DNA from 4 places in the Pseudomonas sp. Arb-4-2C genome. Region 1 is predicted to be linked to each of the others. Evidence: predicted binding sites of a transcription regulator. Region 1 holds the regulator's gene; each other region holds the start of a gene.
The links. The regulator sigma-54, encoded in region 1, starts transcription at its own class of promoters, with help from an activator protein. The targets are predictions, from matches to a motif close to ANTGGCATNNANNTTGCTNT.
Positions count from the first base shown of each region.

Region 2: the regulator sigma-54 is predicted to act here: its motif matches at 5,944-5,963, upstream of glnA (glutamate--ammonia ligase).
Region 3: the regulator sigma-54 is predicted to act here: its motif matches at 3,811-3,830, upstream of AC0J41_RS05760 (flagellar basal body rod protein FlgF).
Region 4: the regulator sigma-54 is predicted to act here: its motif matches at 1,479-1,498, upstream of flgB (flagellar basal body rod protein FlgB).

Region 1 is NZ_CM146899.1:602,250-609,405, forward strand. Features, by position in the region: gene AC0J41_RS02560 (class II fumarate hydratase) at 1-355, shown strand, start outside; gene AC0J41_RS02565 (hypothetical protein) at 383-823, shown strand; gene AC0J41_RS02570 (superoxide dismutase) at 825-1,436, shown strand; gene AC0J41_RS02575 (ZIP family metal transporter) at 1,467-2,360, shown strand; gene AC0J41_RS02580 (HPr family phosphocarrier protein) at 2,399-2,674, opposite strand; gene rapZ (RNase adapter RapZ) at 2,690-3,547, opposite strand; gene ptsN (PTS IIA-like nitrogen regulatory protein PtsN) at 3,550-4,014, opposite strand; gene hpf (ribosome hibernation-promoting factor, HPF/YfiA family) at 4,027-4,335, opposite strand; gene AC0J41_RS02600 (RNA polymerase factor sigma-54) at 4,409-5,902, opposite strand; gene lptB (LPS export ABC transporter ATP-binding protein) at 6,091-6,816, opposite strand; gene lptA (lipopolysaccharide transport periplasmic protein LptA) at 6,816-7,156, opposite strand, start outside.
Region 2 is NZ_CM146899.1:6,296,482-6,303,637, forward strand. Features, by position in the region: gene ntrC (nitrogen regulation protein NR(I)) at 1-1,121, opposite strand, end outside; gene glnL (nitrogen regulation protein NR(II)) at 1,118-2,203, opposite strand; gene AC0J41_RS28580 (DUF4124 domain-containing protein) at 2,434-3,051, opposite strand; gene AC0J41_RS28585 (DUF4124 domain-containing protein) at 3,048-3,557, opposite strand; gene AC0J41_RS28590 (hypothetical protein) at 3,662-4,273, opposite strand; gene glnA (glutamate--ammonia ligase) at 4,443-5,849, opposite strand; gene thiI (tRNA uracil 4-sulfurtransferase ThiI) at 6,178-7,156, shown strand, end outside.
Region 3 is NZ_CM146899.1:1,262,442-1,269,597, forward strand. Features, by position in the region: gene AC0J41_RS05740 (amino acid aminotransferase) at 1-343, opposite strand, end outside; gene AC0J41_RS05745 (4a-hydroxytetrahydrobiopterin dehydratase) at 343-699, opposite strand; gene phhA (phenylalanine 4-monooxygenase) at 818-1,609, opposite strand; gene AC0J41_RS05755 (sigma-54-dependent transcriptional regulator) at 2,016-3,575, shown strand; gene AC0J41_RS05760 (flagellar basal body rod protein FlgF) at 3,885-4,625, shown strand; gene flgG (flagellar basal-body rod protein FlgG) at 4,671-5,456, shown strand; gene flgH (flagellar basal body L-ring protein FlgH) at 5,509-6,204, shown strand; gene AC0J41_RS05775 (flagellar basal body P-ring protein FlgI) at 6,232-7,156, shown strand, end outside.
Region 4 is NZ_CM146899.1:4,176,956-4,184,111, forward strand. Features, by position in the region: gene flgD (flagellar hook assembly protein FlgD) at 1-568, opposite strand, end outside; gene flgC (flagellar basal body rod protein FlgC) at 584-1,027, opposite strand; gene flgB (flagellar basal body rod protein FlgB) at 1,031-1,438, opposite strand; gene cheR (protein-glutamate O-methyltransferase CheR) at 1,811-2,638, opposite strand; gene AC0J41_RS18865 (chemotaxis protein CheV) at 2,685-3,617, opposite strand; gene flgA (flagellar basal body P-ring formation chaperone FlgA) at 3,700-4,461, shown strand; gene flgM (flagellar biosynthesis anti-sigma factor FlgM) at 4,621-4,947, shown strand; gene AC0J41_RS18880 (flagella synthesis protein FlgN) at 4,996-5,463, shown strand; gene AC0J41_RS18885 (flagellar brake protein) at 5,556-6,302, shown strand; gene AC0J41_RS18890 (MFS transporter) at 6,418-7,156, opposite strand, start outside.

The sequences.
Region 1 (7,156 bases):
CACTATCGCCGGGCAGTCGGGCAACTTCGAGCTGAACGTGATGCTGCCGATCATCGCCCAGAACCTGCTGAGCAGCATCGAATTGCTGGCCAACTCCAGTCGTTTGCTCGGTGATAAAGCCATCGCCAGCTTCAAGGTCAACGAGTCGCGGCTCAAGGAAGCGTTGTCGCGCAACCCGATTCTGGTGACCGCGCTCAACCCGATCATCGGCTACCAGAAAGCCGCGGAAATCGCCAAGCAGGCCTACAAACAGGGGCGCCCGGTGATCGACGTCGCGCTGGAGCACACCGACCTGTCGCGCAATCAGCTGGAAGAGTTGCTCAATCCCGAGAAACTCACCGCCGGCGGCGTGTAATCACCGCAACTGCTTTGGAGGCTCACCATGGAGCACTGGAAACGCACGATCGAACGGGCCAATCGCTGCTTCATGCTGGGCGAGCTGATCGATGCCCGCGAGGCTTACCTGCAAGCCCTGGCCCTGGCGCAAGTGTTGTTCGAGCGCTGGGCCGATGCCGACGAAGCGGTGGCGGCCTGTGTCATCTCTCATCACAACCTGGCGGACCTGCACCTGCGCCTGAATCAGCCGGAGGAGAGCGCCGAGTATCTCTGCGCGATCCACCAACGGCTGTTGCAGACCATGCAGGACGAGCGCTTGCGCCCGGCCTTGCGTGAAGCGGCGTTGCGCCAGAGCAGCAAGACCTATGTCGAACTGCTGAATTTCATCAGCGAACACGGCGAATACCCGCGCACCCAGCGCCTGCTGCACCCGGATACCGGCAACGCACGCCGCGCGCCAGCCGCACATCATCATGGAGTCCACTGAAATGGCTTTTACCTTGCCCGCCTTGCCGTACGCCTATGACGCCCTGGAACCGCATATCGATGCGCAGACCATGGAGATCCACTACACCAAGCATCACCAGACTTACATCAATAACCTCAACGCCGCTGTAGAAGGCACTGAATACGCCGAGTGGCCGGTGGAAAAACTGGTCTCCAGCGTTCAGCAATTGCCGGAAAAACTCCGTGCAGCGGTGATCAATCAGGGCGGCGGTCACGCCAATCACTCGTTGTTCTGGGAAGTCATGGTGCCAAGCGGCGGCGGTAAGCCCGATGGCGCACTGGCCAAGGCCATCGATGAACAACTGGGTGGTCTGGACAGTTTCAAAGAGGCGTTCACCAAAGCCGCGCTGACCCGTTTCGGCAGTGGCTGGGCCTGGCTCAGCGTGACCCCGGAGAAAAAACTGATCGTGGAAAGCAGCGGCAACCAGGACAGCCCGTTGATGAACGGCAATACGCCGATTCTCGGTCTCGATGTCTGGGAACACGCCTACTACCTGCGTTACCAGAACCGTCGTCCGGAATACATCAATGCGTTCTACAACGTGATCAATTGGCCTGAAGTCGCTGCGCGCTACAAAGCCGCACTGGTTTAAGTCTTCTATAAAAACAATCCAAGGCTGGCTATGGGCACTGAAACACTGGCGATCGGAAGTGGGCGTATGTTTCGTTACGCGGTGGGGTCGCTCTTGCTGTTGGCGGGCATGACCTTGCTGGTCGCTCACGGACTGCAATGGCTGGATCTGGAACCGAGGCTTTCCCGGGCGTTGCAAGGCGGGGCGATCTGCGCACTCGGCACGGCGCTCGGTGCGGTGCCGGTACTGGTGATCCGGCGGATGCCGCAGATGCTCAGCGATACCCTGCTGGGGTTTGGCGCCGGGGTGATGCTGGCCGCGACGGCGTTTTCGCTGATCGTGCCGGGCATTGCCGCCGCGCAAAGCCTGGGCATGACCCCGTGGGGCGCCAGTGGTCTTATCTGCCTGGGCATCATGCTCGGTGCGTTCGGCCTTTACCTGGTGGATTTGCGGTTGTCCGGCGCTTCACCGGAAACGCTTGTTGGCTCCCTTGAACACCCGGTAATTCCACCGCGAATCTGGCTGTTCGTCTTCGCAATCATTGCTCACAACATTCCGGAGGGCATGGCGGTCGGTGTCTCCGCTGGTGGTGGCATGCCGGATGCCGACAGTCTGGCCATGGGCATTGCCTTGCAGGATGTGCCGGAAGGTCTGGTGATTGCGCTGGTGCTGGCCGGGGCGGGGATGTCACGGGTCAGGGCGTTTTTGATCGGCGCGGCATCGGGTCTGGTCGAACCGGTGTTTGCACTGCTGTGTGCGTGGCTGGTCAGTCTGGCAGAGCTGCTACTGCCGTTGGGACTGGCGCTGGCGGCGGGGGCGATGTTGCTGGTGGTGACTCATGAGGTGATCCCCGAGTCGCGACGCAATGGTCACGACAAGCTCGCCAGTCTTGGCTTGCTGATCGGTTTCTGTCTGATGATGGTGATGGATACGGCGCTGGGCTGAAGGATGAGAGAGGGAGCAGGCTCCCTCGACACACTGAATCAACCACCTTCGTCGAAGTAGTTGTTGATCAACGCCACCAGTGCATCCAGCGCTTCCTGCTCCTGATGGCCTTCAGTACTCAGATAGATTTTCGTGCCCTTGCCGGCGGCGAGCATCATCATCGCCATGATGCTTTTGCCATCCACCGTGGTTTCAGGGGTGCGACCCACTCTGATGGTGCAATCCGGGTACTGGCCCGCCACGCCAACGAACTTGGCCGACGCGCGGGCATGCAAGCCCAGTTTGTTGATGATTTCGATTTCCAGAGCAGGCATCGCGGTGTGAATCCTTTAAGTGAGGTCGCGGTGGCGAACCTGGACGTTCTTCAGGGTTTTCTGCAGGGCCTGACCCAGGCGTTCAGTCAGGTAAACGGAGCGGTGATGCCCGCCGGTGCAGCCAATGGCAATGGTGACGTAGGCGCGGTTACTCGCGGCGAAGCGCGGTAGCCATTTATTCAGATAGCCGTAGATGTCCTGAAACATCTCCTCGACTTCGGGCTGCGCCGCCAGGTAATCGGCGACCGGTGCATCGAGACCCGATTGCGCGCGAAGTTCCGGCTTCCAGTACGGGTTGGGCAGGCAGCGTACGTCGAACACCAGATCGGCATCCACCGGCATGCCGCGCTTGAAGCCGAACGACTCGACCAGAAAGGCCGTGCCCGGCTCCGGTTGGTTCAGCAGGCGCAGCTTGATGGTGTCGCGCAGCTGGTACAGATTCAGGTTGGTGGTGTTGACCTTGAGGTCGGCCAGGTCGGCAATCGGACCGAGCAGGGCGGTTTCGTCATTGATGGCTTCGGCCAGCGAGCGATTGGCAGTGCTCAGTGGGTGGCGCCGACGGGTTTCCGAGAAACGCTTGAGCAGGGTTTCCTCATCGGCATCCAGATAGAGCACATCGCACTGGATGTGGCGGCTGCGGACTTCTTCCAACAGCTCCGGGAAGCGCGACAGATGGCTCGGCAGGTTGCGGGCATCGATCGAGACGGCCACCAGCGGCTGGGCCAGTTCGGTGTGAATCAGGGCGCGCTCGGCCAATTCAGGCAACAGGCCGGCCGGCAGGTTGTCGATGCAGTAGTAGCCGTTGTCCTCAAGGACATCCAGGGCGGTACTTTTACCCGAGCCGGAGCGGCCGCTGACGATGATCAAACGCATGATTAGTGACCGTTCTGCTCGCTCAGGACGACCTGATACAAGGCTTCGTTACTCGGTGCGCTACGCAGTTTTTCGCGCACTTCCTTGCGATCGAGCATGCTGGCGATCTGGCGCAGTAATTCCAGGTGAGCATCGGTGGCTGCTTCCGGGACCAGCAGAACAAACAGCAGGTCAACCGGTGCGCCGTCGATTGCATCGAAATCGATGGGGGCATCAAGGTGCATCAATGCGCTGATAGGCGCTTCGCAGCCTTTGAGGCGACAGTGGGGAATGGCGATGCCGTTGCCGAAACCGGTGGAGCCGAGTTTCTCACGGGCGATCAGCGCTTCGAAGACGTCCTGCATCTCCAGATCCGGCACTTCGCGGGCGATCAGGTTGGCAATCTGTTCGAGGGCTTTCTTTTTACTGCCGCCCGGCACGTTCACCAGGGAACGGCCGGGGGTCAGGATACTTTCAAGTCGGATCATGGGTTGGGGGTGTTAACGACCTGTTGCGCCCTGAAGGAGGCTCTGGGTCTTTTCCTTATGCTTTTTGAGTTGGCGATCCAGCTTGTCGGTCAGTGAGTCGATCGCAGCGTACATGTCGGTATCTTCTGCGTTGGCGACCACTTCGCTGCCGGGAATATGCAAGGTGGCTTCGATTTTCTGCTTCAGCTTTTCGACGCACATCGTGACTTGCACGTTGGTGATCTTGTCGAAATGGCGCTCCAATCGTTCGAGTTTCTCGTTGATGTAGGTGCGCAGCGGTTCGGTCACTTCCAGTTGGTGTCCACTGATGTTGACTTGCATACAGCTTCTCCTTCGTTGCCAGTGCATAAAGCGGCAGGCTGAATAGCCTGCCACTGGAACGCTGTAACGTGGCTTACATCAACCGCTTGCGTTCGCTCGAAGGCGCGATCCCGAGGGATTCACGGTACTTGGCGACGGTGCGGCGAGCCACCTGAATGCCTTGTGCCTCCAGTAAACCAGCGATCTTGCTGTCACTCAACGGCTTTTTCTGATTTTCCGCTGCAACCAGTTTTTTGATGATCGCGCGGATCGCTGTAGACGAGCATTCGCCGCCTTCGGAGGTGCTGACGTGGCTGGAGAAAAAGTATTTCAGTTCATAAATACCGCGCGGGGTATGCATGAATTTCTGGGTGGTGACCCGGGAAATCGTCGATTCGTGCATGCCCACCGCCTCGGCGATGTCGTGCAGGACCAACGGCTTCATGGCTTCGTCGCCGTATTCCAGGAAGCCGCGCTGATGCTCGACGATCTGGGTGGCGACCTTCATCAGGGTTTCGTTGCGGCTTTGCAGGCTCTTGATGAACCAGCGCGCTTCCTGCAACTGATTGCGCATGAAGGTGTTGTCGGCGCTGGTGTCGGCACGGCGCACGAAGCCGGCGTACTGGGCGTTGACCCGCAGGCGTGGCACCGATTCCTGGTTCAGCTCGACCAGCCAGCGTTCGTTGTCCTTGCGCACGATGACATCGGGCACCACGTACTCGGCTTCGGTCGATTCGATTTGTGAACCCGGGCGTGGGTTGAGGCTCTGTACCAGTTCGATGACCTGGCGCAGTTCATCTTCCTTGAGCTTCATGCGCCGCATCAACTGGCTGTAGTCGCGACTGCCGAGCAGATCGATGTAATCGCTGACCAGACGCTTGGCTTCGTTCAGCCACGGGGTCTTGGCTGGTAGCTGGCGCAGTTGCAGCAGCAGGCATTCGCCGAGGTTGCGGGCGCCGATGCCGGCCGGTTCGAACTGCTGGATGCGGTGCAGCACGGCCTCGATCTCGTCCAGCTCGATGTCGAGCTCCGGATCAAAGGCGTCGAGAATTTCTTCAAGGGTTTCGTCGAGGTAGCCCTGATTATTGATGCAGTCGATCAGGGTCACGGCGATCAGGCGGTCGGTATCGGACATCGGCGCCAGGTTCAATTGCCACAGCAGATGGCTTTGCAGGCTTTCCCCGGCGGAAGTGCGGGTGGTGAAGTCCCACTCGTCATCATCGCTGCTGGGCAGGCTGCTGGCGCTGGTCTGGTAGACGTCTTCCCAGGCGGTGTCGACGGGCAATTCGTTAGGGATGCGCTCGTTCCATTCGCCATCTTCCAGGTTGTCCACCGTCGGTGCGGTTTCCTGATAGGAGGGTTCCTGAATCTCGGTGTTGGGCTTTTGTTCGGCGTTGTCGGCCAAAGGATCGGAGTTGTCGAAGTCGTCGCCTTCTTCCTGGCGTTCGAGCATCGGATTGGATTCCAGGGCCTCCTGGATTTCCTGTTGCAGGTCCAGGGTCGACAATTGGAGCAGGCGGATGGCCTGTTGCAGCTGCGGTGTCATCGTCAGCTGCTGGCCCATTCTCAAGACTAGCGATGGTTTCATGGCAGGGGCTTAACACCTTATTCGCCGGCGCGCATGCGCCATCCACTACAGGGCGCCGGAGCGCCAAACTTAAGCAAATTATATGCCTGAAACTGTCGTGTTTGCCTAGAGCGCTGTAACAATAAAAGCGTATAAAACTTCGCTTCAACGTTACAGCACTCGGACGGCTGGCCGAATGCGATTGCGCTTTAGAGGCGGAACTCGTGGCCCAGGTACACTTCCTTGACCAGATCGTTGGCCAGGATGGTCGCGGCGTCACCTTCGGCGATCAGTTGACCGTCGTTGACGATGTAGGCGGTTTCGCAGATATCCAGGGTCTCACGCACGTTGTGGTCGGTGATCAGTACACCGATGCCCTTGGCCTTGAGGTGGTGGATGATCTGCTTGATGTCGCCGACCGAGATCGGGTCGACACCGGCGAACGGTTCGTCGAGCAGGATGAATTTCGGTGCGGTGGCCAAGGCGCGGGCGATTTCCACCCGGCGGCGCTCACCACCGGACAGGCTCATGCCCAGGTTGTCGCGAATGTGGCTGATGTGGAATTCCTGCAGCAGGCTTTCCAGCTCCTTGCGACGACCGGCCTTGTCGAGTTCCGTGCGGGTCTCGAGGATGGCCATGATGTTGTCGGCCACCGACAGTTTGCGGAAGATCGACGCTTCTTGCGGCAGATAGCCGATACCGGCCTTGGCGCGGCCGTGCATTGGCTGGTGGCTGACGTCCAGATCATCGATCAGCACGCGGCCCTGATCGGCCTGCACCAGGCCGACGATCATGTAGAAGCAGGTGGTCTTGCCGGCGCCGTTCGGGCCGAGCAGGCCGACGATCTGGCCGCTGTCGATCGACAGGCTGACGTCACGCACGACCTGGCGGCTTTTATAGGCCTTGGCCAGGTGCTGAGCTTTCAGAGTTGCCATTACTGGGTCTTCTCGTCGGTTTTCTTCTTCGGCTGGATCACCATGTCGATGCGCGGACGCGTTTCGGTGACTTTATTGCCGGTAGCGCGACCGGCGCTGGCCAGTTTTCTCACCGTGTCGTAAACGATTTTCTCGCCTTGGGTGGTGTTGTTGTCCTTGTCGACAACCTTGGCCTTGTCGATCAGCACGACGCGGTTTTGCGCGGCGTGGTACTGGATCGTCACGCCCCAGCCCTGTACAGGCTTGGTATCGCCCTGGGTCTGCAGTTGCTCGAAGTAGGCAAGGTTGCCCACCGACGTCACGACGTCGATGTCACCGGTCGGGGTGCGGGTGATGGTCA
Region 2 (7,156 bases), 630 kb from region 1:
CCGGAGGCCATTACGGTGATCCAGCGACAAGTGTTCTCCAGCTGCCGCACGTTGCCCGGCCATGGCAGGTTCTTCAGGTATTCCTCGGTCTCGCTCTTGAGCAGCTTCGGCTCCACCGCCAGCTCTTGCGCGGCGCGGCTGAGGAAATGCTTGGCCAGGGTCGGAATGTCTTCACGCCGGTCCGACAGGCGTGGAATGTGGATGCGGATCACGTTGAGGCGGTGGAACAAGTCCTCACGGAATTTCCCGGCGTGCACCAGGGTTTCCAGATTCTGGTGGGTCGCGGCGATGATTCGCACGTCGACCTTGACCGGCACGTGCCCGCCAACGCGGTAGAACTCGCCGTCGGCCAGTACCCGCAGCAACCGGGTTTGCGTATCCGCCGGCATGTCGCCGATTTCATCGAGGAACAGTGTGCCGCCGTCAGCCTGTTCGAAACGTCCGCGCCGCAGGTTGGCCGCGCCGGTGAACGCGCCTTTCTCGTGGCCGAACAGCTCGGATTCCATCAGGTCCTTGGGAATCGCCGCCATGTTCAGCGCAATGAACGGCGAGGCCGCGCGCGGGCTGTGGCGGTGCAGGGCGTGGGCCACCAGCTCTTTACCGGTACCGGACTCGCCGTTGATCAGCACAGTGATGTTGGAGTGGCTCAAGCGGCCGATGGCGCGAAACACTTCCTGCATCGCCGGCGCTTCGCCGATGATCTCCGGAGTGCGGGTCAGTGCCGGCACCACTTCCAGGCCTTGCTGTTCCTGTGCGTGCTGATTGGCGCGCTTGACCAGCGATACCGCCTCGTCGACGTCGAAAGGCTTGGGCAGGTATTCGAAGGCACCGCCCTGATACGAGGCCACCGCGCTGTCCAGGTCGGAGTGAGCGGTCATGATGATCACTGGCAACCGTGGGTGCTGCTCGCGAATGCGCGCCAGCAGGTCGAGGCCACTGGCGCCTGGCATGCGGATATCGGAAATGATCACATCAGGCTGCTGACGGGCCAGACGACTCATCACGCCATCGGCGCTGTCGAAGCTCTGGGTGGTCATGCCTTCCTGCTGCAAGGCTTTTTCCAGAACCCAACGGATAGAACGGTCGTCATCGACGATCCACACGGTTTCACTACGGCTCATGTCGATGTGGCTCCTTGTTCCAGTGGCAGAAAGATCGAGAACGTGGTGTGGCCGGGGTGGCTGTCACACTCGATCAGGCCCTGGTGCTGGCTGATGATGTTCTGGGTGATGGCCAGGCCCAGCCCGGTACCGTCCGGGCGGCCGCTGACCATGGGAAAGAAGATGGTTTCCTGTAGTTCCGCCGGGATCCCGGGGCCGTTGTCGATGATTTCGATCTTGGTCACCAGGCGATGGCGGACGTGGCCGATGGTGAACTGGCGCATGGTCCGGGTGCGCAGGCTGATGCGGCCCAGGCGCAGCTCGTTCTGGCTGCTGATCGCCTGCATCGCGTTACGCACGATGTTCAGCACGGCCTGAATCATTTGTTCGCGGTCGATCAATACGTCAGGAATGCTCGGGTCGTAATCGCGCACCAAGGTGATGCAGCCCTGACTTTCCGCTTCGACCAGTTGGCAGACACGTTCGAGCACTTCGTGGACGTTGCACAGGGCCAGCGAAGGCAGTTTGTTCGAACCGAGCATGCGGTCGACCAGATTGCGCAGGCGGTCGGCCTCTTCAATGATCACGTTGGTGTAGTCGCGCAGACTGTCTTCCGGCAGCTCGCGGGCCAGTAATTGCGCGGCGCCACGGATGCCGCCCAAGGGGTTCTTGATCTCGTGGGCGAGGCCGCGCACCAGCATCTTGCTGGTTTCCTGTTTGGACAGCTGCGCCTCCTCCTTGGTGATTCGCAGCAGGCGATCACGCGGGTGCACCTCCAGCAGGAGCATGGTCGCGCCGTTGCTGAGGATCGGCGTCACCGCGTAGTCCACGGTCAGGGTCTGGCCGGTGAGGGCGGTGAGCATCGCTTCGCGCTTGGTGAACGGGTGCGCCTGTTCGACCGCCTGGCGCAGCGAGTTGAGCGCCTCGGTGGATTCGGTGAACAGCTCACTGATGAACTGCCCATGGCTGCGCTGACCGCTGATGGCCAGCAGCATCTCGGCCGCCGGGTTCATGTACTCAAGGCGCAGTTCGGCGTCGAGCAGGATGGTGGCGGTGGTCAGGTTGTCGAGCAGCAAACGGTGGATTGCGTCGCTTATGGTCATCTGGACCCCTTTTGGAGCAAGGCGTGCGCGAGAACTAAGCGCTGATGCGAGGAAAATGCAAAAACCAAACCAAGGCTCCGAAAAGAAGCGCTCAACCCCTGAAACAGGCGTTTGACGCTCGTTTGCGTGGCGTCCTGCCAGAGCTGGCGGGTACTTTCGAACCAAAATGGGTTGAAATGTGGGTACGGTGCAGTCTGTTGCACCAATATAGTGCGCAAAGCTGAACGGCGTTAGAAGAAACGCAGGAAGGGGTTTTTCGGCTCGGGCGGTTTGTCTTTCAGCGGACATTCCGGGCGCACGCCGTAGTCCTCGCTGACGCAGGGTTTGACCTGGCGCTTCTGTGCCAGCGAGATGCGCAGCATATGGAACGGCTGGTTGGCGGTGCGTTCGACGGTGCGACCCTGCTCATCAACGATTTCCACCGACAGGTTGTGGCTGCCCCGGTCGATGTTGCTCAGCGGGAATACCGGGCTCAGGCCCGGCTCGCCAGTGGCCTGGCCATCCAGTAGCAGGCGATAGCGATGGCCGTGTTGCAGGCCCGGCTCGCTGGTGACGCTGACGATCAATTCACCGGCGCTGCTGCGGATGGTCGCGTCGGGTTCGGGGATCAAAAGGCGCAGCATGTCGTAGTGAAACAGCGGTTGTTCCGGGGATTTCTTTGCGGTGGTGATCGGCCGGGCAGCAGTTGGATTGGCCGGCATGCGATTGCTGGTCGCCAGCGGCACCCGTTTGGCGTTGCCGCGCGGCTGGTCGGTGTAGACGCGGTTGCCTTGAGCATCGATGTAGGTGAAGACCTCTGCTGAAACGGGCAGGGCCAGCAGGCACAGGATTAGCCAGACACCTCTCATGGCTTGTGCACCCGCTGCACGGTAAAGACCACCGCCGGACTCTGCTGGATGATCGCCTCACCGTCGATGACCTGCACGGCAAGTCGATGCTCGCCACGGTCGACATTCACCAATTGCAGGATCGGCACGTTGCTCGGCTGGCCGTAGGGTTCGTCGTCCAGCACCAGTCTTAACTGATGCGGCGCTTGCAGGCGCGGCTTGATCAGCACGTTGACCGTGAAGGTGCCGTTGTTGGCGCGCAGGGCTTCTTCAGTGGGCAGGCCGGCGAGCTCCAGCACTTCATAGGCATTGCGCGCAGGCGCCGGGCTGGCCGTGTCCGAGGACGGCGCACTCGGCGCCTGAGGCTGAACGCTGTTAAGCGGGGGCAACTCCATTGGCTGCGCCTGGACCCCGTCCGGCGCATGATCGCTGTAGACCGTGTTGCCGCTGGCGTCGTTGTACTTGTAGATCTGTGCGCTGGCGGGCAGGGCGATCAGTAGCAGAATGAATAGAGCACAACGATCCATGAAGTCGGCCGGAAGCGAGGGTGTCGGGTAGCAGCATAGGTCAGGGAGGCGGTTGTTGTGAAATTGCCGTCCTCAATCATTTGCATGATTCAGTTATCAATCGATCAGGATGCTTTCAGGCACGGTTCGATCACTTTGCGTAATCCGCTGTCATCCTCCGGCAAGAAAAACTCGGCGGTCAGCGGTTCATCATTCTCAATGGTTGAGGGCAGCGTTAGCGTTACACGTTGACCATGGGCGGACTCGGTGAGCCAGTAACGCATCTCCGGTATATCTGCAGTCGCACCAAACCCAGATATCCAGCCATCTTCCTGACGGCTTCTTGCAGAGATCCAGCCTGAGACCCGGTAGCTGACCGGTGCGCGATGGCCGGTGATCATGCGCAGCGGCCCGCTTTTCGAGGCATCAGGGCCTTCATAGTCATTGGTATTGAAGTCGAGTCTGTGCGCGGGGACTTCCAGTGCAAAGGGTATGCGAGTACGCGTGGGAGAATCGAAAACGCAGCCGATTTCCAGACGTGCTTCGCCGGATTTACTGTTGTAGTACGTATTTCCACCCAGAACGGCTGTCAGGACCTCGCTATGTTCGTAGGGTTTTTCCACCTGCCAGACCTTGGTCTGATGATGAGGAGGGGCGCTATCGGCTGCTGCCCAGCCAGTAGTGAGTACCGCAAAGAGCAGGGAGAGAAAATAAAGAGAGGCATGGCCGAATTTCATCACTTACGCCTTCTGAAAGGAGGCGGGACAGTAAATGAAGTTTTTTGGATAGGCTCATTGAGTCTGTTTCAAGAAGATGCGATCGCTCTGCTTTAACCGCGTAGCCCATAAAAAAGGCCTCCCGAAGGAGGCCTCTTTTTGTCACGCCGCGTGCTGCAGCGCTACCGGATCAGCAGCTGTAGTACAGCTCATATTCCAGTGGGTGTACGAAGGTGCGGACCTTGATTTCTTCTTCGGATTTCAGCGCGATGTAAGCGTCGATGAAGTCGTCGGAGAACACGCCGCCCTTGGTCAGGAACGCACGGCCCTTGTCCAGCTCTTCCAGGGCTTCTTTCAGGCTGCCGCAAACTTGTGGGATCTCTTTCGCCTCTTCAGGCGGCAGGTCGTACAGGTTTTTGTCAGCGGCATCGCCTGGGTGGATCTTGTTCTGGATACCGTCCAGGCCGGCCATCAGCAGTGCTGCGAAAGCCAGGTACGGGTTGGCAGCCGGATCCGGGAAGCGTGCTTCGATACGACGGCCGCGTGGGCTGTTGACGTAAGGAATGCGGATCGAGGCGGAACGGTTGCGAGCCGAGTAGGCCAGCATTACCGGCGCTTCGAAACCTGGCACCAGACGCTTGTAGGAGTTGGTGGCCGGGTTGGTGAAGCCGTTCAGGGCCTTACCGTGCTTGATGATACCGCCGATGAAGTACAGGGCGGTTTCGGACAGGCCGGCATAGCCTTCACCCGCGAAGGTGTTCTTGCCGTCTTTGGCGATGGACATGTGCACGTGCATGCCCGAGCCGTTGTCGCCGTACAGTGGCTTCGGCATGAAGGTCGCAGTGCGGCCGTAAGCGTCGGCAACGTTGTGTACAACGTATTTCAGAGTCTGAACTTCGTCAGCTTTCTTCACCAGGGTGTTGAACTTGACACCAATTTCGTTCTGACCGGCAGTCGCCACTTCGTGGTGGTGAACTTCAACGGTCTGGCCCATCTCTTCCAGTGCGTTGCACATGGCAGTACGGATTTCGTGATCGTGGTCGAACGGCGGAACCGGGAAGTAGCCGCCTTTGATACCAGGACGGTGGCCTTTGTTGCCGCCTTCGATGTCCTGGTCGGACATCCACGAGCCTTGTTCGGAGTAGATCTTGAACATCGAGCCGGAGATATCCGACTTGAACTTCACTTCGTCGAAGATGAAGAATTCTGGTTCTGGACCGGCGAAGACGGTGTCACCGATACCGGTGGTCTTCAGGTATTCCTCGGCGCGGTGAGCGATGGCGCGCGGGTCGCGATCGTAACCTTGCATGGTCGACGGTTCGATGATGTCGCAGACCAGGATCAGGGTCGCGTCTTCGGTGAACGGATCGAGCACGGCAGTATCGTCGTCCGGCAGCAGGATCATGTCGGAGGCTTCGATGCCTTTCCAGCCAGCGATGGAGGAACCGTCGAACATCTTGCCGACTTCGAAGAAGTCGTCTTCCAGCGCATCGCGAGCCGGCATGGTCACGTGGTGCTGAGTGCCTTTGGTGTCCGTGAAGCGCAGATCAATCCACTTGACGTCATGATCTTTGATGAGTTGAACCGACTTCGACATAGTGTCCTCCGGGTGGCTTAGGGCTTGGTAGTGGATGCCCTTAATATGGGTGATGCCGGCGCAGATACTCTGCCAAGGCAACCTGCCTCACAAGGGAGCAAATTGCATGCCAGTGCCCCACCATGGGTTTTTTGCCCCAAATTCACGCTTGCAGCGGTGCAAAGCGCAATAAAGGGGAAAATCTCGCCCCTTAATGTAGCGTGCAAATCTGAAAATGACCCGTTTTGGTGCATGACAAACCTTCTGCATATTAACTGGTTAAACCTTGAGCAATTTCCGCTATAATCCGCGCCCCCCTTTTTCGGCTGGCCCTGCGCGCGCTGTTTTCATGAAACTAATCGTAAAAGTCTTCCCCGAGATCACCATCAAAAGCCGCCCTGTCCGGATGCGTTTCATCCGCCAGTTGGCCAAGAACATCCGCGCCGTGCTCCGCGATCTGGACCCGGCCGTGGTGGTGAACGGTGTGTGGGACAATCTCGAGCTGGAAACCCGCGTTACCGACCCCAAAGCCTTGAAAGAGATGGGCGAGCGCCTGGTCTGCACCCCGGGCGTTGCGCATTTTCTGCAGATCGACGAGTACCCGCTGGGTGACTTCGACGACATCACCGAGAAGTGCAAACAGCACTACGGCGATGAGCTGGCCGGGAAGATTTTCTCGGTGCGCTGCAAGCGTGCAGGCAAGCACCCGTTCAGCTCGATGGACGTTGAAAAATACGTCGGCAGCAAGCTGCGTCGTGAGTGCGGGGCGGCCGGAATCGACCTCAAGGCACCGGAAATCGAAGTTCGCATCGAAGTTCGCGACCAACGGTTGTTTGTCATCCACAGCCAGCACAACGGCATCGGCGGTTACCCGCTCGGTGCCCTGGAGCAGACGCTGGTATTGATGTCCGGCGGCTTTGACTCGACGGTTGCCGCCTACCAGATCATGCGCCGCGGCCTGATGGCGCATTTCTGCTTCTTCAATCTGGGCGGTCGTGCCCATGAATTGGGCGTGATGGAAGTCGCGCATTTCATCTGGAAGAAGTACGGCAGCTCGCAACGCGTGCTATTTGTCAGTGTTCCGTTCGAAGAAGTGTTGGGCGAAATTCTCGGCAAAGTCGATAACAGTCATATGGGCGTCGTATTGAAGCGTATGATGTTGCGCGCGTCCTCCGCCATTGCCGACCGCCTGCACATCGATGCGCTGGTGACTGGTGAGGCGATCTCCCAGGTGTCGAGCCAGACCTTGCCGAACCTGTCGGTGATCGACTGCGTGACCGACAAGCTGGTCCTGCGCCCGCTGATCGTCGCGCACAAGCAGGACATCA
Region 3 (7,156 bases), 660 kb from region 1:
TGAAGTCGGCAGCCAGACGCAGGGCACCGGTACCGCCCGGAGTCTGGGTGGCGCCGGCGCGCTGTTCAGCGATCAACGTGGAGTCGGCGCCGAGCACCAGTTCGTTGATGACCTTGCCGAACAGCGGGTTGCCGTGACCACCGATGTAGGTCTTGGTGTCCTGGCTCTCGACCAGCCGCGCCTCGGCGATCTTCACCGCTTCGGGAATCGGCGTCAGGCCCTGGGCATCCTTGTAGACGCCAACGCCGAGGTCGAACTTGCGCGGGTTGCTGTCCTGCGCATAGGCCTCCATCAAACCGAGAATCGGGTCGCCGGGTACCCGGCCGATGGCGTCGAAGTGCATTACTTGCGTCCTTCTGCGGTCTTGGCCACTTCGTCAGTGCGCGCGGCCATGATGAAGTCGTTGCGGTGCAGGCCTTTGATCGAGTGGCTCCACCAGGTCACGGTGACTTTGCCCCACTCGGTCAGCAGACCCGGGTGGTGACCTTCGGCCTCGGAGATCTCGCCGACGGCATTGGTGAAGGCCAGTGCGTGCTTGAAGTTCTTGAACAGGAAAACTTTCTCCAGCTGCATGATGCTGTCGCGAACTTCGATGTTCCAGTCAGGGATCTGCTTGATCAGGATCGGCAGTTCTTCGTCGCTGACTTGTGGCGCATCGGCACGGCAGGCTTCGCAGTGGGCTTGGTTCAAAGTGGACATGGTGTTATTCCTGAAATCGAGTGTGTTTTTTTTATAAAAGCTATCGGGCCGTCAATGCCGTCACGCTAAACCAAAGTGGCGGCGACTGACAGACTCAATTGTCAGCAAAAGTCGCGGATCACGCGGCTTTCGGTTTTGGTGGAAACTTCGGTGCGTGCAGCCCCAACTGCATGCCTTGGCGAACCATAGCCATGATGTCTTCATGGGCAACGTCGAACAGACGCTTGAGGTTCGGCAGGACAAAGTACAGCGGTTGCAGGATATCGATGCGATACGGTGTGCGCATGGCTTCCAGCGGATCGAAGGCCTGATGCTCAGGCTCGTCCGACAGCGAGTAAACGGTTTCCTTGGGCGAGGACAGGATGCCGCCGCCATAGATGCGCTTGCCTTGCGGGGTGTCGACCAGGCCGAACTCGATGGTCATCCAGTACAGACGCGCCAGATACACGCGTTCTTCCTTGGTGGCCTGCAGGCCGAGTTTGCCGTAGGTGTGGGTGAATTCGGCGAACCACGGGTTGGTCAGCAGCGGGCAGTGACCAAAGATCTCGTGGAAAATGTCCGGCTCTTGCAGGTAGTCCAGTTCTTCGCGGGTACGAATGAACGTGGCCACCGGAAACTGCTTGCTGGCGAGCAATTCGAAGAAGGTCTGGAAAGGAATCAGTGCAGGAACGCGGGCAACCTGCCAACCGGTGGTCTCACCGAGCACCTTGTTGATCTCGCCCAGTTGCGGAATGCGGTCGTGGGGCAGACCGAGTTTTTCGATACCGTCCAGGTACTCCTGGCACGCGCGACCCTCGATCACTTTCAACTGGCGGGTGATCAGCGTGTTCCACACCGCGTGTTCTTCGGCGGGGTAGTCGATAAAACCTTGCGCATCGGGCTCGCGGGCCACGTATTGCGTCTGCTTCATACTGCTCTCCTGCTAGGGGAATTCGTTCTTGTTATGTCCAGCGATGGATTCAGAATTACCTGAGAGTAAGGAGGGATGCAGCAGGTTGAAGGTGCTTCTTGTAGGAAAATTCGCCGGATTTCGTAAAAAAATCGTTACGCTTTGATGGGTATCTCGCGTTTGCGGTGATTTTCGGGTTTGAAAAGGCTGGTGGCTGTCACATAATCTTGACAATTATCTGCGCGCCACCTCAGAAACATCTGATGGTGCGCCGCAACTTGGCCCGGCACTTTCCATTGTGGGAGCGGGCTTGCTCGCGAAGAGGCCCTGTCAGCCACCTCATCAGTAGCGGCCCACCGCTTTCGCGAGCAAGCCCGCTCCCACAGGAGTCGTGCCGCACTTACTTTTCTAGCGTCGGGGCGTTTTTATGCGTATCAAAGTCCACTGCCAGAACCGCATCGGCATCCTGCGCGATATCCTCAATCTGCTGGTGGAGTACGGGATCAACGTCGCGCGCGGCGAGGTGGGGGGCGAGCACGGCAATGCGATCTACCTGCACTGCCCGAACCTGATCAACATCCAGTTCCAGGCGTTGCGGCCGAAGTTCGAGGCGATTGCCGGAGTGTTTGGCGTCAAGCGCGTCGGGCTGATGCCCAGCGAGCGCCGGCACATGGAGTTGAATGCGTTGCTCGGTGCGCTGGAATTCCCGGTGCTGTCGATCGACATGGGCGGCTCGATCGTCGCGGCCAACCGTGCCGCCGCGCAGTTGCTCGGGGTTCGCGTGGATGAGGTACCGGGGATTCCGTTGTCACGGTATGCCGAGGATTTTGACCTGCCGGAACTGGTGCGCGCCAACAAGTCGCGGATCAACGGCATGCGCGTCAAGGTCAAGGGCGACATCTTTCTCGCCGACATCGCGCCGCTGCAATCAGAGCACGACGACAGCGAAGCCATGGCCGGCGCGGTCCTGACCTTGCACCGTGCCGATCGCGTTGGCGAGCGCATCTATAACGTGCGCAAGCAGGAACTGCGGGGCTTCGACAGCATCTTCCAGAGTTCCAAAGTCATGGCGGCGGTGGTGCGCGAAGCACGACGCATGGCGCCGCTGGATGCGCCGCTATTGATAGAAGGCGAAACCGGCACCGGCAAAGAGTTGCTGGCGCGCGCCTGCCACCTCGCCAGCCCGCGCGGGCAGTCGCCGTTGATGGCGCTCAACTGCGCGGGGCTGCCGGAGTCGATGGCCGAGACCGAGCTGTTCGGCTATGGCCCCGGTGCTTTCGAAGGGGCGCGAGCCGAAGGCAAGCTCGGCCTGCTGGAGCTGACGGCGGGCGGCACGCTGTTCCTCGATGGCGTGGGTGAAATGAGCCCGCGCTTGCAGGTCAAGTTGTTGCGCTTTCTGCAGGACGGTTGCTTCCGCCGGGTCGGCAGTGATGAGGAGGTGTATCTGGATGTGCGGGTGATCTGCGCGACCCAGGTCGACTTGTCCGAGCTGTGCGCCCGCGGCGAGTTTCGTCAGGACTTGTATCACCGCTTGAACGTGCTTTCGCTGCACATTCCGCCGCTGCGTGAATGCCTGGACGGTTTGACGCCGCTGGTTGAGCACTTCCTTGATCAGGCCAGCCGCCAAATCGGTTGTTCACTGCCCAAACTGGCGCCGGCGGCGATGGATCGCCTCAGTCACTATCACTGGCCGGGCAACGTGCGGCAGTTGGAAAACGTGCTGTTTCAGGCGGTTTCGCTGTGCGACGGCGGCACGGTCAAGGCTGAGCATATTCGCTTGCCGGACTATGGCGTGCGTCAGCCGCTTGGCGATTTCTCGCTGGAAGGGGGGCTGGACGAGATCGTCGGGCGCTTCGAGAAAGCGGTGCTGGAACGACTGTATTCCGAGCACCCGAGCAGTCGGCAACTGGGCAAGCGGTTGGGGGTTTCGCACACGACCATTGCCAATAAGCTGCGTGAGTATGAGGTTGGCAAAAGCGAGTCATAGCGCGCGAACACATGGCCTGTGACGATCTCTTCGCGAGCAGGCTCGCTCCCACTTTGAAAGGCAATCCCTGTGGGAGCGAGCCAGCTCGCGAAAGCGGTGGTCCAGGCATCCTCTCTGTCAGGCTTTGCCACCAAGCGGCATAACACCGCCGGTTTTTCGACTTCGATACATTTCAAATTTCCCCTCACTTGCCCGCAAGTCCTTTGTTTACCGGGCCGCAAGCCGCCAGAAAAAAGTTGGTCTGCAAATTGCTTATGGCTCAGCAGTACAGCGGTGGGCGGCAAACGTCCGGCATGCAGAGGAAAGAGTGTGGACAAGTACCTTTATGTGGCAATGACCGGCGCCAGTCAGAACGCACTGGCGCAAAAGGCGCATGCCAACAACCTGGCGAACATCTCCACCAATGGTTTTCAGCGCGACCTGGAACAGGCGCGTTCGATGCCGGTGTTCGGTGACAGCTTTCCGGCGCGTGCGTTTGCCATGAGCGAGCGGCCCGCCACCGACTTCACCGCAGGTTCGCTGGTGCAGACCGGGCGTGACCTCGACGTGGCGGTGACCGGCAACGGCTTTATTGCCGTGCAGAACCCCAACGGTGGCGAAAGCTACGTGCGCACCGGCAGCCTCAACATCGACGCCCTTGGCGTGCTGCGCGCTGGCAACGGCATGGCCGTGATGGGTAATGGCGGTCCGATCGCCGTGCCGCCAGAGCAGCAGGTCGAAGTCGGTGAAGACGGCACCATCAGTATTCGTGCGATGGGCGAAGGCCCGCGCGTCATGGCGGAAGTCGACCGGATCAAACTGGTCAACCCGGACATCAAGAACCTCAACAAAGGCCTCGACGGCTCGATCTATACCAAGGACGGCCAGCCGGCGCCGGCCGATGCCAATGTCAAACTGGTGTCGGGTTTCCTTGAGTCGAGCAACGTCAACGCCGTGGAAGAAATGACGTCGGTGCTGGCGCTGGCCAAGCAGTTTGAATTGCACGTCAAGATGATGAACACCGCCAAAGACGACGACCAGGCCATGGCTCGGGTCTTGCAGATCAGCTAATTATCAGAACGTCGCGCCGTAAAACAGGCGCACGAGGAGAATCGAATGCTTCCGGCTCTATGGGTTGCCAAAACCGGTCTGTCCGCCCAGGACACCAACCTGACCACCATTTCCAACAACCTGGCGAACGTTTCGACCACGGGTTTCAAACGTGACCGCGCCGAGTTCCAGGACCTGCTGTATCAGATCAAGCGTCAGCCAGGCGCCCAGTCGACCCAGGACAGCGAACTGCCGTCGGGTCTGCAACTGGGTACGGGTGTGCGCATCGTCGGCACCCAGAAAAACTTCACTGCCGGCAGCCTGCAAACCACCGAGCAGCCGCTGGACATGGCCATCGACGGTCGCGGTTTCTTCCAGATCCTGCAGCCGGACGGCACCACGTCCTACACCCGTGACGGTACTTTCCACCTCGATTCCAATGGCCAGATCGTCAACGCCAGCGGTTTCGCCCTGGAACCGGCCATCGTCATTCCGAACAACGCCCAGAGCTTCACCGTCGGCACCGACGGCACGGTGTCCATCACCGTTCCAGGCAACCCGGCCGCTCAGGTGATCGGCAACCTGCAAACCGCCGACTTCATCAACCCGGCCGGTCTGCAAGCCGTGGGCAACAACCTGTTCCTGGAAACCGCTGCTTCCGGCGCGCCGCAAATCGGCACCCCGGGCCTGAACGGTTTCGGTACCACGCTGCAGAACACCCTGGAAGGTTCCAACGTCAGCACCGTTGAAGAGATGGTCAACATGATCACCACTCAACGTGCCTACGAGATGAACTCCAAGGTGATCTCCACCGCCGACCAGATGCTCTCGTTCGTAACGCAGAATCTGTAATCAAGTCTATGGGGCGGCCATGAGGCCGCCAGCAACACCGTGAGGTAGGGTCATGAAACGCTTCGTATCTGTTCTGGCATTGGGTGGGGTCGTCTCGCTCGCGGGCTGCGTCGCACCGACGCCCAAGCCCAATGACCCTTACTACGCCCCGGTGTTGCCGCGCACGCCATTGCCGGCTGCGGCCAACAACGGCTCGATCTATCAGGCCGGCTTCGAGCAGAACCTGTACAGCGACCGCAAGGCGTTCCGGGTCGGTGACATCATCACCATCACCCTGAACGAGAAGACCCAGGCGAGCAAGAACGCCAACTCGCAAGTGGCCAAGAACAGCAAGACCGGCATCGGCCTGACCTCGCTGTTCGGCGGTAGCGGTACCACCAACAACCCGTTGGGCGGTAACGACCTGAGCCTGGACGTCGGCTACAGCGGCGACCGTGCGACCAAAGGCGACAGCAAGGCGGCGCAGGGCAACACCCTGACCGGTTCGATCACTGTGACCGTGGCCGACGTGCTGCCTAACGGCATCATCGCTGTGCGCGGCGAGAAGTGGATGACCCTCAACACCGGCGACGAGCTGGTGCGGATCGCAGGTCTGGTGCGTGCCGATGACATCGCGACCGACAACACCGTGTCGTCGACCCGTGTCGCCGATGCGCGCATCACCTACTCGGGCACCGGTTCGTTTGCCGATGCGAGTCAGCCAGGCTGGTTCGACCGTTTCTTCCTCAGCCCGCTGTTCCCTTTCTAGGTGGCGACTTTGAATTTCAAGAGCCTCATGCTGGCTGCGGCCCTGTTGTCCGCAGCCTTTGGTGCCCACGCCGAGCGGCTGAAAGATATCGCCAGCATTTCCGGCGTGCGCTCCAACCAGTTGATCGGTTACGGCCTGGTGGTCGGGCTTAACGGCACCGGCGACCAGACGACGCAAACCCCGTTCACCCTGCAGACCTTCAACAACATGCTCTCGCAGTTCGGCATCAAGGTGCCGCCAGGGTCGGGCAACGTGCAACTGAAAAACGTCGCGGCGGTGTCGGTGAGTGCCGATCTGCCGGCGTTCGCCAAGCCGGGTCAGCAGGTCGATATCACCGTGTCTTCCATCGGTAACTCCAAGAGCCTGCGCGGTGGCACCCTGTTGCTGACCCCGCTCAAGGGTATCGACGGCAACGTCTACGCCATCGCCCAGGGCAACCTGGTGGTCGGTGGTTTTGACGCCGAAGGGCGCGACGGTTCGAAGATCACCGTCAACGTTCCGTCGGCCGGTCGGATCCCGGGCGGTGCGTCGGTGGAGCGTTCGGTGCCGAGCGGTTTCAACCAGGGCAACAGCCTGACGCTGAACCTCAACCGTTCCGACTTCACCACGGCCAAGCGCATCGTCGACAAGATCAACGACATGCTCGGCCCTGGCGTGGCGCAAGCTATCGACGGCGGTTCGATTCGTGTGACGGCACCGCTCGACCCGAGCCAGCGCGTCGACTATCTGTCGATCCTGGAAAACCTCGAAGTCGATCCGGGGCAGGCGGTGGCGAAAGTCATCATCAACTCGCGCACCGGCACCATCGTCATCGGCCAGAACGTGAAAGTCTCGCCGGCCGCCGTGACCCACGGCAGCCTCACGGTGACGATCACCGAAGACCCGATCGTCAGTCAGCCGGGTCCGCTGTCCAACGGTCAGACCGCTGTTGTGCCGCGTTCGCGCGTCAATG
Region 4 (7,156 bases), 2.7 Mb from region 1:
TGAAGGTGTAAGTACCCACGGGCACCAGATTGCCGGACGAGTCCTTGCCGTCCCAAGTGAAGCTGGCGCTGCCGGCTGCGCGGCTGCCCAGATCAATGGTGCGCACAGTTGCGCCGGTGCTGTCGGTGATCGTCACGGTGCCGCCGGCAATCGACGAAGGCACGGTCGCCGAACCGGTCAGGCCTTTGCTCGGGTCGTCGAGCTGCGCGGTATTGGTCTGCACGATCACGTTGCGACCCACCAGCGACGACGCCTGCAACGCCTGCGACGAGTTGTAGTTGCCGGCCAGCGAGCTGACCGTGCTGTTGAGGGTGGTAATGCCCTCAAGGCTGCTGAACTGCGCCAACTGCGCAACGAATGCGCTGTTGTCCTGCGGATCGAGCGGGTTCTGGTTTTTCAGCTGGGTCACCAGCAATTGCAAGAACGCATCCTTGCCCAGAGCCTGGCCGCCGGTGGAACTGTTAGTCGCTGAAGCAATGCCATCCACTGTTGATCCACTGGTCTTTTTCGACGAGTTGGACAGCAGATCCTTCATGCTTATGGTGTTGCTGGTATCGGAAACACTCATCGCAGTCGTCCCTTATTACTGACCGAGGGTCAGTACCTTCTGCATCATGGTCTTGGCGGTGTTCATCATTTCGGCGTTGGTCTGGAACGACCGGCTCGCGGAAATCATGTCAGCCATTTCTTCCACCACGTTGACGTTCGGGTAGTAGACGTAGCCTTTGGCGTCAGCAGCCGGATGGTTCGGCTCGTAGCGCGCTTCAAGGTTGCTCTGGTCTTCGACCACGCCGAGCACCTGTACGCCCTGGCCCGCGGCGTCCTGGCTCTGGAACAGCGAGTTGCTGCCGCTGTTCTGACCGCCCTGGAACATGGTGGCGAACACCGGGTGACGGGCGCGATAGGTCTGGTCGATGCTCGAGGAGACGGTTTCGGCGTTGGCGATGTTCGAAGCCACGGTGTTCAGACGCGTGGTTTGTGCGCTCATGCCGCTGCCGGCAATGTTGAAAACGCTGGACAGGGACATGGATTACTCTCCGCGCAGGGCTGACACCAGCCCTTTGAATTTGCTGTTGAGCAGGGTGAAGCTGGCCTGGAAGCCGACGGCGTTTTCCGCGTAGTTGGACTGTTCCAGCTGAGCGTCCACGGTGTTCTGGTCGATCGAAGGCTGCATCGGCGTGCGATACATCAGCGACTCGTCGCCATTGCCCAGGCCTTCAGCTTCGATGTGACGGCTGTTGGTCATGTTCAGGGCGATGGTGCCGTTGGCGTTCTTCTGGCTCTGTGCTTCGAGCACTTTGGAGAAGTCCAGATCCCGAGCCTTGTAGTTCGGGGTATCGGCGTTGGCGATGTTGTTGGCCAGGACTTCAGCACGCTGGGCGCGGAAGCCCAGTGCTTTTTCGTGAATGCCGAGCGCTTTGTCGAAGCTGATGCTCATGTCGGGAACCTTCGGGTGACCGGTTTTTCGTATCTGAGCTTTAGCAAGCGCCGTGCCAAACAGAAAAACCCCCATAAACCGGGGCTTTGCGAGCAATCGGCAACGCGGCAATGCCAGAAAAGCGGCAACCGGTTTCCGCTGGCTGCCGCTTTTCTGCCGCTTGCCCTCCCCTCTCACCCACACCACAGACCCACTGTGGGAGCGAGCCTGCTCGCGAAAGCGTCGAGTCAGTCGATATCTGTTTTTCTGACACACCGCATTCGCGAGCAGGCTCGCTCCCACAGGGGCTTGTGGTGATTGGGGATTAAACGCCGGGCACAAAAAACGGGAGGCCTTTGAGGGCCTCCCGTTTTTTTGTATTGCCGCCGCCAATCACTTGGCCTGGTAAATGATCCCCGGGCTGCACTGGACCATCTGGTAATGATCCGGCAAACCGTTCAGCGCTTCGGAGGCGCCAAGGAACAGATACCCGCCAGGCTTGAGCGTGCCGTGAATGCGCAACAGGATGTCTTTCTTCACCTCGGCGGAGAAGTAGATCAGCACGTTGCGGCAGAACACGATGTCGAACTTGCCCAGCGCTGCATAGCTGTCGAGCAGGTTGAACGAACGGAATTCCACCCGGTTCTTGATCGGCGCCTTGATCACCCAGCGCCCCGGCCCTTTCGGGTCGAAGTAACGCTGCAGTCGATCAGCGGACAAACCGCGACCGATTGCCAGGCTGTCGTACTCGCCGGTCTTGCAGTTGGTCAGCATGCTGCCGGACAAGTCCGTGGCAACGATCTGCACGCCCATCTTCAACTGGCCGAGGTTGCTCCGCTCGAACTCATCGATCGACATCGACAGCGAATACGGTTCCTGCCCCGACGAGCATGCCGCCGACCAGATCCGCAGACGCTGGTTGGGACTGGCCTTGATCGCTTCAGGCAGCACCTTGTTCTTCAAGACTTCAAACGGATAGGTGTCACGAAACCACAGGGTTTCGTTGGTCGTCATGGCATCGACCACCTGCTCGCGCAAACCGCTGCGCGGCTGGGTCTGGATGCGCTGTACCAGCTCACCCAGGGACTTGATGCCTTGCTGCTCCATCAGTTTGTTGAGACGGCTCGAGACCAGGTACTGCTTGTTTTCACCGAGCAAAATGCCACAGGCTTTTTCCAGGAAGACCCGGAACTGTTCGAAATCCAAATTACCCGTAGACAATGATGCCGCCTCTTAAATCGTGTTGACCGCCAGGGGCAGAAGGCCCCTAGCTGATATCTGCTGCTTTGATCCGGTCGACTACCCGGGATGCCAGGTCATCAGGACGGAATTTGGCCAGGAAGTCATCGGCACCGACTTTCTTGACCATCGCCTGATTGAATACCCCCGACAACGAAGTATGCAGGATGATATGAAGCTTTTGCATGCGCGGGTCGTTGCGGATTTCCGCCGTCAGGGTGTACCCGTCCATCTCCGGCATCTCGATGTCGGAAATCATCATCAGGAACTCGTCTTCCGGTTTCTTGCCCTCATCGACCAGCTTGCGCAGGTAATCCAGCGCCTGCTTGCCGTCGTTCAGCGCCACCACTTCGACACCGACCGTCTGCAGGCAACGCGTGACCTGCTTGCGTGCCACCGACGAGTCATCGACCGTCAGCACCCGCAGCGACAGCGCCTTGCTCTGGGTCTCGACATCGACCACGCCGACCGAAATCGCTTCCGGCGTCGGCGCAACTTCCGCCAGCACCTTCTCGACGTCGATGATTTCGACTAACTGATTGTCGACCCGAGTCACAGCCGTCAGGTAGTGATCGCGACCCGTGCCCTTGGGCGGCGGATGGATCTCCTCCCAGTTCATGTTGACGATGCGTTCCACCGAGCGGACCAGGAAACCCTGGGTCTTGGTGTTGTACTCCGTGATGATCACGAACGGGTTGTTCTTGTCTTTCAACGCACCCGAGCCGGTCGCCATTGCCAGATCAAGGATCGGAATGGTCGCCCCCCGGATATTCGCCACCCCGCACACGACAGGACTGGACTTGGGCATCAACGTCAGCGACGGGCATTGCAGCACTTCCCGCACCTTGAACACGTTGATTCCGTAGAGCTGCTGACCGTCGAGACGGAACAACAACAGCTCCAGGCGATTCTGCCCCACCAGTTGCGTGCGCTGGTTCACCGAATCCATTACACCAGCCATGCCCAGACTCCTACACCAACGCCAAGTGTTGTTGCGACGCACATTCATTGCTAAACGGCACGGCGCTTGCTTTTTAACTCGTATGAACGCTCAAACGACATTTTTTCGACGCCTGACCTCCCGCACCCGCAAAGCGCTGTGCGCGGTGTCCGCCGTCTGCTTCTTTTTCGCTGGCAGCCCTGCCGGTGCTGATACGGTTACCTTGCCTGACATGCTTATCGGCGTCACTCAGGGCTTTCTTGAGTTCACCGTAGAAGACTATCTGGCCACCAGTCAAACGGAAGGCCGCTACGAAATCGAGGTCAACCAGCTCGACCCGCGTATGCGCATGCCTATGTGCGACAAGGAATTGACAGCGTCGCTGGAGAGTCCGGCACGTCCGCTGGGCCGGGTAACGGTCAAGGTTCGCTGCGAGGGAAGCTCGCCGTGGACGGTGTTCGTGCCCGCTCAAGTCCGCCTGTTTCGCGAGATTGTCACCACTACCCGACCCCTCAAACGTGCCGGGATTATCGAACCGCAGGACGTGACCTTGCGTGAACGCGACGTCAGTCAGATCAATCAAGGTTTTTTGACGTCGGTGGATGAAGCCATCGGACAGAAATTGACCCGACCAACGGTAGCCGATCAGGTCATTACGCTGGTGCACCTGGAACAGGCAGAAGTGGTGCGCAAGGGTGATCAAGTGGTCATCATCGCCCGCAGCGGTACGCTCGCCGTGCGCATGCCCGGCGAGGCCCTGGCCAATGGCGGCCTGAAAGAACAGATTCGAGTGAAAAACCTCAACTCCAACCGAGTGATCAAGGCGCAAGTCATCGCGCCGGGCCAGGTGGAAGTGGCCATGTAAAACGCTCACGCAGAAAACTGGCGCCAGCCCCGTTGCTTCCCTAAACTGTGCCGCAGCAGGGCACGCTTCGGCGCAGACAGCTCATTGCAAATGAGCCTAAAGTTTTCCAGGGAATGGCCGAAAACATGGCAAGCGTCCAAATTCCCAGAGGTTTTTAACATGGTCATCGATTTCAGCCGTTTGAACAGCTCCTCGTCACTTACAGGCAGTACGCGTACCAGCGCGCCAAAGGAAAACGCCGAAACCGGCACCTCTGCACCGCTGAATACCCAGGCCGAAACGGCCAGTACCGCAAAAAGCGGGGAATCGGTACACCTCAGCAATGAGGCTCAACAGTTGCAGAAGGTCACTGACAAGCTGCGTGATCAGCCTGCCGTCGACAAAGCCCGTGTGGCCGAGTTGAAAGCAGCGATTGCCGATGGCAGCTACAAAGTCGACAGCAACCGTGTAGCCAGCAAACTGCTCAACTTCGAAGCCCAGCGCTAGGCTTTTGCCGGCGCCAGGCTTTTGGACGCTTAGAACCCAAGGCCAGCCATGCACGACACTAATTTATTGCAACTGATCACCGACGACTTTGCTCCAGCTCAACAATTGCTGGAGTTACTGCAAACCGAGTCCCTCGCCTTGCACGGTCGCGACATGCCCTTGCTCGAAGATATTCTGGCGCGCAAACAGGCATTGATCATTCTGCTTGAACAGCATGGCCGCAAGCGCAGTGAAATCCTTGCCAGCCTCAACCTGCCGCTCGACCGCCAGGGTCTGGAGCAACTGGCCAGCCAATCGAGCATTGGCGATCAGTTGCTGTCCCAGAGCGATGTACTGACCGACCTGATTGCCCAGTGCCAGGCCGCCAACGTCAAGAACGGCCAGTCGATCCAGATTCAGCAGGCCACCACGGCCAATCAGCTGAAAATCCTCACCGGGGGCGAGCCACCGGCGCTGTATGACGCCACTGGCACTTTCGCCAAACCCACCAAGCCGCGTACGCTCAGCCAGGCGTGAGCCATTCGATGTGCCTGCACTATCAACCCGCGAAACATGCTGGCAAAATGCTGGCTAGTCGTAGTCAAATTTTGTCTGGAGATTGAGAAAACGTGCCAAACGCCCTAAGCGCGGATGATACTCCGCAGCCACCAAAGGTGCTGACCACGCCCCTGGAAATCTCCAGCAACCTGCGCCAGCTGCAAGAAAGCCACGACCCGCTGATCATCACCTTCCATGAGCGCAGTCAGCGTTTCCAGAGCTACCTGATCAAGGTCGACCGCGAAACCGCAACCATCGCCTTGGACGAAATGATCCCGCGCGATGGCGAGCGCTTTCTGCTGGCGGGTGAACCCTTCAGGGTCGAAGGCTTCCACGAAGGCGTGCGCATTGCCTGGGAATGCACCGGCACGTTGAACATCGAAGAATCCGAAGGTGATCGCTTCTACACCGGCGAGTTGCCGACCGAAGTGGTTTACCACCAGCGCCGCAACGCCTTTCGTGCAGCGCTGAAGCTGACCGATCTGGTCAGCGTCGAACTCGGCGGCGAAAAACTCAAGGCGCCGATCAACGGCAAACTGCTGGATATTTCCGCCACCGGTTGCAAGCTGCGCTTTGAAGGCGACATCACCGACCGCCTGCAACTGGGCCAGGTCTATGACCGCCTGATCGCCGCCCCGTTGTTCGGCAATCAGCCGACCTCGGTCGAACTGCGTTATCTGCACTTCGAAGAAAAGCTCAACATTACCTTCGCCGGTCTGCGCTTCCACAACATCAGTGGACAGGCCGCGCGCAACGTCGAGCGTTTTGTCTATCAGTTGCAGCGTGAAGCACGCCGATTCGATAAAGACGATCTCTGATTCGAACGCAAAAAAGAAAGGGCAGTCCTTGGCGGGACTGCCCTTTTTTATTTCCAACCCGAATAGCAGCTTCTGTCATGGGCACCTGTGGCGAGTGGAACGCCATCGGCGCCCGTTAAGGTCTGGCGCCACTGATATCCGGCGTGGGTCTGTCACCCTCATCATCAGGGCTTGTTGCCGGCTCAGACTCAGGTCCTTTCCCAAGCCCGGAATCAGGTTGCGGCTCTGGCTCCGGCGTGACCGTAGTCTGCATCTGCTCCTGCACCACCTGTTCATCCACGCGCGGGTCGAGGGCTGCCACCAACGGCGAGCTGGACATGCTGTCCGGCATCGCCACGTGATGCAGCGGTGCATCGTCGACCTGATGCAGATTGGTCACCGCTTTCGGCCGAATGCGCCACACCAGCACCAGAGCAAAGAAGCTGAAGAACGCGTAAAGGCTCTGGCTGCCGAACAGCTTCATCAGCACACCCGCCAGCAGCGGCCCGATACTCGCGCCAACCCCGTAGGTCACCAGCAGCATCGCCGTCAGCGACACTCGACGATCGCCTTCGACGTGATCGTTGGAGAACGCCACTGCCAGCGGATACAGACAGAACTGCACCAGTGAGCACATGAACCCGACAACAAACAAAACCTCCAGCGGCACCTGCGGCAAGATTGCCAATGGCAACGCCGCCACCGCCAGGAACCCGGCAAAGCAGCGGATCAGCAGCGCCCGGTCATAACGGTCGGACAACCAGCCCAACGGCCACTGCACCAGCAAGCCTGCAAAAATGCAGCTACCCATGAACAGACCGACCTGCTCGGTCGACAGCCCCTGCTGCGAGGCATACAGCGGCGCCAGACCGTAG